Linked DNA regions of Prochlorococcus marinus str. MIT 0912. The protein of the gene in region 2 binds, or shares a complex with, the protein of the main gene of each other region. Links are inferred from orthologs where the notes say so. Each region holds a gene or a part of one and is shown on either strand. Other genes may lie near its edges.

What was found.
Region 1: the proteins of secA (region 2) and secY are in contact, whole or in part, in a crystal structure (PDB 3DIN), measured with the Thermotoga maritima proteins. The link is inferred for Prochlorococcus marinus str. MIT 0912 from one-to-one orthologs. Residues at the interface, in WP_004082002.1 of Thermotoga maritima: Glu261, Ala262, Arg263, Lys300, Ala301, Arg302, Thr303, Ile304, Ile305, Leu323, Tyr324, Asp325, Pro326, Val329, Ser330, Tyr333, Ile336, Lys340, Phe345, Val349, Glu363, Phe364, Tyr374, Ser375, Gly376, Gly377, Glu393, Ile395, Thr482, Ser483; in WP_004081795.1 of Thermotoga maritima: Glu108, Gly109, Glu110, Glu111, Ala236, Glu237, Arg238, Arg239, Ile240, Thr241, Ile242, Gln243, Tyr244, Ala245, Arg246, Arg247, Val248, Thr249, Gly250, Arg251, Arg252, Val253, Tyr254, Gly256, Ala257, Ser258, Thr259, Tyr260, Leu261, Pro262.

What each region holds. Positions count from the first base shown.
Region 1 is NZ_CP114783.1:1,074,836-1,078,206, forward strand. What follows is about bases 454-3,371. They hold secY (preprotein translocase subunit SecY), read right to left. Parts: upstream 2,614-3,371; coding sequence 1,294-2,613; downstream 454-1,293. Other genes in these bases: rpmJ (50S ribosomal protein L36), read right to left, coding at 563-679; O5640_RS06490 (adenylate kinase), read right to left, coding at 721-1,272; rplO (50S ribosomal protein L15), read right to left, coding at 2,674-3,126; rpsE (30S ribosomal protein S5), read right to left, coding at 3,132-3,371. Also shown: rpsK (30S ribosomal protein S11), read right to left, coding at 1-12; rpsM (30S ribosomal protein S13), read right to left, coding at 79-444. UniProt on the Escherichia coli protein: The central subunit of the protein translocation channel SecYEG. Consists of two halves formed by TMs 1-5 and 6-10.
Region 2 is NZ_CP114783.1:1,174,769-1,179,832, forward strand. What follows is about bases 654-4,053. They hold secA (preprotein translocase subunit SecA), read right to left. Parts: upstream 3,674-4,053; coding sequence 854-3,673; downstream 654-853. Other genes in these bases: O5640_RS07060 (ATP-binding cassette domain-containing protein), read right to left, coding at 654-831; gmd (GDP-mannose 4,6-dehydratase), read left to right, coding at 3,934-4,053. Outside these bases: more of O5640_RS07060, read right to left, coding at 1-653; more of gmd, read left to right, coding at 4,054-4,992; O5640_RS07075 (hypothetical protein), read left to right, coding at 5,050-5,064. UniProt on the Escherichia coli protein: Required for protein export, interacts with the SecYEG preprotein conducting channel.

The sequences.
Region 1 (3,371 bases), 100 kb from region 2 along the record:
GGTTGTAGCCATTAGGCTGTGCCTTATTAAAAAAAAAGATTTAGTAAATTACCAGATGGTAGCAGGAGTTTTAAGAAATTATTTCTTTCTTCCTGCAACGGTTTTTCTAGCTCCTCTCCTTGTACGAGCGTTAGTTCTTGTTCGTTGTCCACGAACAGGAAGACTCATTCTATGCCTTCTTCCACGAACACATCCTATATCTTGAAGACGTTTGAGTGCCATTCCTTCTTGGCGCCTCAAATCTCCTTCAAGAGTAAATTCTTCAGTAGCAGCTCTGAGCTTCTGAACATCACTGTCGTCTAAATCCTTTACACGAGTATCAGGATTAACCCCTGATTGTTCGAGGATAGTCTGAGCTCTTGTCAAGCCAATACCATAGATGTAAGTAAGGGCAACTTCTACTCGCTTTTCGCGAGGTATATCGATGCCTGAGATTCGTGCCACTTAGGGATAAATCGAAGAGGACAATAAAAATCATCATAATTTAATGATGACCTTGATGTAAGAAGCAAACTAAAAGAAAATTAATCGTTCTAGATTTTCTTCTTAAAAAAGTCAGGAATCAGCCCTGACGCTGTTTGTTTCGAGGCCTTTTCTTGTTGATCACATAGATCCGGCCTCTGCGCCTCACGATCTGATCGTCAGGACTAATTTTTTTGACTGAGGATCTAACCTTCATTTGGTGAGACGCTCCTATTTCCAAACTACAACTTTACTACATCATCCGCCTAAAGCTTTCTCAATAGAGGAAAACACAACATCTATGTCAGCATTACCTTCTATCTCCTCAAGAATTCCTTGTTTGGTATACAAATCGATAAGAGGAGAAGTTTTATCTCTGTAAATTTTTAGTCTATTTATTATGACTTGTTCATTATCATCCTGTCTCCCTCTTTCTAAAAGCCTTTTAATTAAATAATCGTCAGAAATTTTTATTAATACTACTCCTTCTAAAGGTTGATTAATTTTTTCTAAAAGACTTTTTAGAGAATTAGCTTGATTAACGTTTCTGGGAAAACCATCAAGCAACCAACCTTTATTGATATTTTCTAATCTTCCCTCAACAATTGAGAGAACTAACTCATCATTTACTAATTCTCCTTTATTCATAATCTCTGCAGCTTTTTTACCTAGTGCAGAACCAGAGGAGACCTCATCTCTGAGTAAATCGCCAGTGGACAGATGATCTAGTCCATACTTTTTGCAAAAAAGATTTGCTTGTGTCCCTTTACCTGCCCCAGGAGGACCAAGGAATAGTAATTTATTTTTCATTTAAAAATCATAGTAATAGTTTTATTGACGAACTAAACCTTCATACCTTTGAGAAATCACATAAGTCTGAACTTGTTTGGAGGTATCTATTGCAACTCCAACTAAAATCAATAATGAAGTTGCACCAAGCCCTTGAAAAGTTTGAACATTGGTTGCTCTCTCTACTGCAGCAGGAACGATTGCTACAGAACCAAGAAATAAACCACCAAGTAAGGTTAGGCGGTTTTGTACACCTGAAAGATAATTAGAAGTTGAACTACCAGGTCTTACTCCTGGTATCGCAACACCACCTTTTTTTAAATTAGATGCAATATCTATTGGATTTATTGTTAAAGAAGCATAAAAATAAGCAAAACCTAAAATCAATGCGAAAAAGGTAATTGCATATGGCCATGGGTTGGAGGAACCTGGATTAAGTGAACTAGCAGCTTTAATTAATAACGGATTTTGAGTAAAGTTTGCAATTGTTATTGGTAAAAAGATCAATGCAGAAGCAAAAATTATCGGCATAACACCTCCAGCATTTAACTTAAGAGGTAGATAACTTTGTCTGCTTGGTAAAAGAGCTGTACCACCCATTTGACTTTTTGCACTTACTATTGGAATTCTCCTAGCACCTTCTTGAACAAAAATAATACCAATAATAGTAATTAAAAAAACCATCAAAAGAATTATTATTCCTAAGACATCAGCTCGATCTCCAGTTTGAGCTTTTTCAATAGTCGAACTTAGGGCCTTAGGCAAAGTTGCAACAATATTCAAAAAAATAACCAATGAAGCTCCTTGGCCTATGCCTTTTTCGGTAATAATTTCACTCAACCACATAACTATCATTGATCCAGTAACTAAAGCTAGGGATGTTTGAATAACAAATTCAGTTTCGCCAAGACCTTCGACTGAATATTGTCTGAGAATTAAAGCAAAAACTGTGCTTTGAACTAATCCCCAACCCAAAGCAACATATCGAGTTATCTGAGCTATTTTCCGTCTTCCTGCCTCCCCCTCATTTTTCTGCAAATCTTCCAATTGCGGCAAAGAAGCAGTGAGCAACTGGATAATTATTGACGCATTAATAAATGGAAGAATACCTAATGCAAAAATACCCAAAGTTGAGATACCACCGCCAGTGAAAATATCAAGAAATCCTATCAATTGTCCTCCCTGCTCAATAAAAGATTTAAAAGCTTCTCTATCTATTCCAGGCATAGGAATATAAATTCCTAGTCGTACAATTAATAATAGGCCAAGAGTTGTAATCACTCTTCCTCTTAGCTCTTCATTACTGAAAAGCTGGGTAATTACCTCACCTGCACTTGGATTACGACCACGACTTATTAACATTTAATGATGATAATTTATTTGAGACTAATATATAAAAATTATATATTCAAGGATAAAAACTTAAGTATATACTTCACATGTTCCTCCAACTTCTTCAATTTTCTTTTTAGCTGAGGCTGTGAAAGCTGCAGCCTGGACAGTAACTTTAACTTCTAATTTGCCGTTCCCAAGGATTTTGAGTGGATCTTTAGGCTTAGTCAAGATACCTTCCTTAACCAATAAATCAAGATTAACTACAGTCCCATCTTTCAATTTATTCAAACTAGATACATTGAGGACAGTAAAATTTTTCTGATTAACTATCGGGAAATGTTTTAATTTTGGAACTCGTCTATATAAAGGCATCTGACCCCCCTCAAAACCTGGGCGAGTAGGTCTTCCTGATCTAGATTTTTGCCCTCTCATCCCAAAACCACAACTTGCGCCTTGGCCAGCAGCTATACCTCGACCTTTACGCATTTTTTTACGTCTAGATCCTTTATTTGATTGAAGAGATTCTAATTTAATAGTCATGATTTTTAAGAATAAATCTGCTCAAGTGAAATACCACGCTCTTTTGCAGTGGCTTTATGAGTCCTTAACTCACTTAAAGCAACCATTGCAGCACGAGCATTATTAAGAGGGGTCTTACTACCTAATCGCTTTGCAAGTACATTTTTAATTCCAGCCAACTCTAAAACAGTACGAATTGAGCCGCCGGCAATTACACCAGTTCCAGGAGCTGCAGGACGAATTAATACACTCGCTGCTCCATCTCT
Region 2 (5,064 bases):
ACGTAAAAGACAACTTTTACCAGATCCATTGTGACCAATTAAAGCGACCCTTTCACCTTTATTAATTACTAAATTTAAATTTGATAGAGCTTTCACTGTCATTAAACCTTTCTTTTTACTCAAAGCCCCTCCAGTCACAGAATTAATAATAGATCGTTTTATATTTCTGGATTCTGATCCTAATATGGGAATATCTAAAGATATATTATTAATTATGATTGCAGGACTTAAAAATTGATTATGAATTTTATAAAAAGAATTTTGAATAAAATTATCTAGAGCGTTAATACTGAGTTGATATTTAGAATCAACTTTTCTTATAAAAGATTTTATTTCATCTATAAAGTATCCAGAGATCCATGGCTCATAAGAGATAGGATTATAAAGTGAATTATATTTATTATTATTTCTTATGATATCTATTAAACAATTGCAAACCTCAATTTTATTCAATAGGGTTCTGTAATCTATAATAGCTTGATTATTATTTAAAATTGTCAATTGATAAGTATCATATATTAAGTTATTCGCTAAAGACTCAATCCCTTTTGAACTAGATTTAAGTGTATTTGACCAATACATTAAGCCATCATTATCGACGTCACGACAAAATAAATTATTATATAAATCATTAATTTGATGCTCAATAGGTTTAGAAGCTGAATATGTATGATGAAATTCGCTTAGATTAGAAATGAATTTTGAAAAAGCCTCTGATATAATTTGATCTCCTTTTAAATGAAAATAAATAACTTCTTCGTAATATCTCAATGGTCTTCCAAAGTAAGCCAAATACAAACCAATTAATAATTGTTTTTCATCTAGTTCCATTTACCAAAAAAGGTTTATATTTTTAAGTTTTTTTCTTTGCGGGTTGAAACATAAACATAGAGTAAATAACATTGCGTCTCATATTTATCATCATTTCGAGAAACATATCATACCCTTCATTTTTGTACTCAATTAATGGATCTTTTTGGCCGTATCCTCTTAAACCTACTGATTCACGAAGTGCATCCATTGACTGTAAGTGTTCTCTCCATAAAGAATCAAGTTGTTGAAGAATAAAAAATCTCTCTGCCTCACGCATCATTCCTGGAAAATTCTCTTCAATTTGGGCTTCTTTAACATCATAAGCATTTCTAATTTGCTCTTGAAGGAAAGCTTTCAATTGCTCTATGTTTAATCCTAATAATTCTTTTGAATTTAGATCATTTAATAAATATACAAATTCTTTTACTTTAGATAATAATTTCTCTAAATCCCACTCTTCCTCTGGTAAATCTATATTTACATAAGCATCTACGATTTCAGTCATAGTTTTTTCTCCATATTCAATCACTTGTTGTTTTAAATCTTTCCCTTCTAAGACTCTCAACCTTTCAGAATAAATAGCTTTACGCTGGTTATTCATTACTTCATCATATTCAAAAACTTGCTTTCTAATATCATAGTAATAAGTTTCAACTTTTTTTTGCGCCCCCTCTAGAGATCTTGTCAGCATTCCTGATTCAATAGGCATATCTTCTTCTACTCGAAAAGCATTCATTAAGCCTGCTACCCTGTCACCCCCAAAAATCCTCAAAAGATTATCTTCTAGCGAAAGGAAAAACCTCGTGCTTCCTAAATCTCCTTGCCTACCAGCACGTCCTCTTAATTGATTATCAACTCTTCTAGATTCATGTCTCTCGGTACCAATTACATGTAATCCTCCTGCTTCTCTTACTTTTAATTCTTCGTCCTTCAATACAGCATCATATTCTTCTTTAATTAATGCTATTGCTTTTCTAAGTTTGATGATTTGTTGATCTTTAGTTGGAGCTTTTTCTGCAGCTTTTGCAATTCTTTCTTCTAATTCAAGAAAATCTAGGCTGCGATCACCCCATTCTTTAACCAATTCAGAACTCAATTTTGCCAGATATTGATCTATTTCCGAATTCAAAATACATGGAAAAATATTATTAATATCTCTAGATGAACTAGTTTTTTGAGATTGCTTACCATCCGAGCCAAACCCTTCTTTATTTTTTGATCTTTGTAATGGAACGGGAGGTTTATGTTTCTCTTCTATTTTAACTAGTCTTGGGATCAAAATTTCACGTATTTTTAATCGAGCCATATAGTCGCTATTTCCTCCCAAAATAATATCTGTTCCTCTACCAGCCATATTCGTCGCAATTGTCACTGCGCCAGCCCGACCAGCCTGAGCAACAATTTCCGCCTCTCTTTCTACATTCTCTGGTTTAGCATTCAACAAGTTATGTGATATTTGCTTCTCAGCCAATAGAGAACTCAATAATTCACTTTTCTCAACACTAGTTGTGCCCACAAGAATTGGTCGACCCTCTAAATTAATTCTTGCTGTTTCATTAGCAACTGCTCTCCATTTGGCAGCCTCAGACTTGAAGACTTGGTCAACCCAATCGTTCCTTGCAATAGTGCGATTGGTGGGAATTACAGTTGTCTCTAATTTATATGTCTTATCAAATTCAACTTCTTCAGTTTTAGCTGTTCCAGTCATACCAGCGAGTCGCGGATATAAAAGGAAAAAATTTTGATAAGTAATAGAGGCTAGTGTCTGCGTCTCTGGTTGAATTTGGAGATTTTCCTTTGCTTCAATCGCTTGATGCTGTCCATCGCTCCAACGTCGACCGGGCATCACTCGACCAGTGAATTCATCAACAATTACTGCTTCACCGTCTCTGACAATATAATTTACGTCTTTAACAAATAATTCCTTCGCCTTAATTGCATTGGTGATGTAATGAGCCCAAGGATCTTTAGGGTCATAAAGATCAGGTACTTTGAGAATATCTTCAGTTTTTTCAAAGCCCTGATCGGTCAAAATACAACTTCTTTGCTTTTCATCTACTTCATAATCTCCTTCTGGATCAACACCGTCTTTACTTAGTTCTGGTGATCTTTCAAGTAATGCCACTACTTGAGCAGCTTTCTCATATTTTTCTTGAGGGCGTTCAACCTGACCAGAGATAATTAGTGGGGTCCTAGCTTCATCTATCAAAATCGAGTCAACTTCATCAATGACACAATATTGATATTTTCGTTGTACAACTTCGCTAATATCAGCAGCCATATTATCGCGAAGATAATCAAATCCAAGCTCAGAATTAGTCGCATACGTAATATCACAACCGTAATTTTTTTTTCTCGCTGCTGGTGACATGTTTTGTTGAATCAAGCCAACAGACATTCCTAAACTGCGATGAACTTGCCCCATCCATTCAGCATCTCTTTTGGCCAAATAATCATTCACTGTGACCACATGAACCCCTCTTCCAGTAAGAGCATTCAAAAAACTTGGGAGGGTTGCTACTAATGTCTTCCCCTCACCCGTTTTCATTTCGGCAATTTGTCCTTCATGAAGAACCATTCCTCCAATTAACTGAACATCAAAATGCCTAAGACCTAAAACTCTTTTAGAAGCTTCTCGAACCATTGCGAAAACTTCAGGCAATAATTCATCTAATAGCTCTAATTGTTTATTAAACTCTGATGCATTATCCAAGCGAACACGAAAGTCAGATGTCTTCCTACGTAAATCATCATCACTGAGAGCCGCAATATCTTCCTCAAATAGGTTGATGTCAGATACTATGGGCTGATAGCTCTTCAGTTTCCTATTATTAGGATCACCAAAAAGTTGTTTAAGCATATAGCTTGTTTTTATCACTACAGTTATTATTACTGATCGACGTAGTTTTTGAAAGGAATTTGTTATTACTTATAATCTAAGTGTCAACATAAACATGACAAACAAGCGCAATTATAAATAAAATTTCTATTAAATAACAAATCTAATATTGAATAGAAAAAAAGAAGATATTATCCAGATTTATAGATTTATTCTAAAAAATTATTTATTCATAGTCCGATTTCTAAAATTGGAATGGTAGTGAAGTAAAATATTATTTTATGAAAAAAAGTTTGAATCAAAAAAATAAAACCGCCCTAATAACTGGAATAACTGGTCAAGATGGTAGCTATCTTGCAGAGTTTCTTATTGATAAAGGATACATTGTTCATGGCATCAAAAGAAGAGCAAGTCTTTTTAATACAGACAGAATAGACCACTTATATAAAGATCCACATGAAAAGAATGGAAAACTTTTCTTACATTATGGAGACCTAACTGATAGCACTAATATCATTCGAATCATCCAAAATATTCAACCTGATGAAATTTATAATCTTGGAGCCCAAAGTCATGTAGCAGTAAGCTTTGAAGAACCTGAATATACGGCTAATACAGACGCACTTGGTGCTTTAAGAATACTAGAAGCCGTTAGATTATTAAACTTAACTTCGAAAACAAGAGTTTATCAAGCAAGTACATCAGAACTCTATGGGAAAGCAAAAGAAACACCTCAAAACGAATCGACATCCTTTTATCCAAGAAGTCCATATGCAATAGCAAAACTTTATGCCTACTGGATCACAATTAATTATCGGGAAGCTTATGGGATGTATGCATGTAATGGAATCCTTTTTAATCATGAGTCCCCCAGACGAGGTGAAACATTTGTAACGAGGAAAATCACAAGAGGGTTGACTCAAATCCATAAGGGGCTAGAAAAATTTCTCTACATGGGAAATCTTGATGCCAAGAGAGATTGGGGACATGCCCGAGATTATGTTGATATGCAATGGCGAATGCTGCAACAAGAAACACCCGAGGATTTCGTAATAGCAACTGGAAGACAAGAGACGGTGCGTACATTTTTAGAGATAGCATCCAAAGCACTGGGATGGGGAGGTATTAATTGGAAAGGAAGTGGAATTAATGAGAAAGGATACCGACAAGACAACGGAGAGGAAGTCATCAGAATTGATTCACGCTATTTTCGCCCGGCAGAAGTAGATCAATTAATTGGTGATGCTAAAAAGGCTCAAAAGAAACTTGGCTGGGTACCCAAAACGTCTTTAGAAGAAATGATTCGTGAAATGATAAATCATGATCTAAATAATCACTAAAAAGCTTTCAATCATTTTTTAGTCCAAAAAAATTACAAATCAATCAAATTTCAAAATATGTCCAATTCAAAT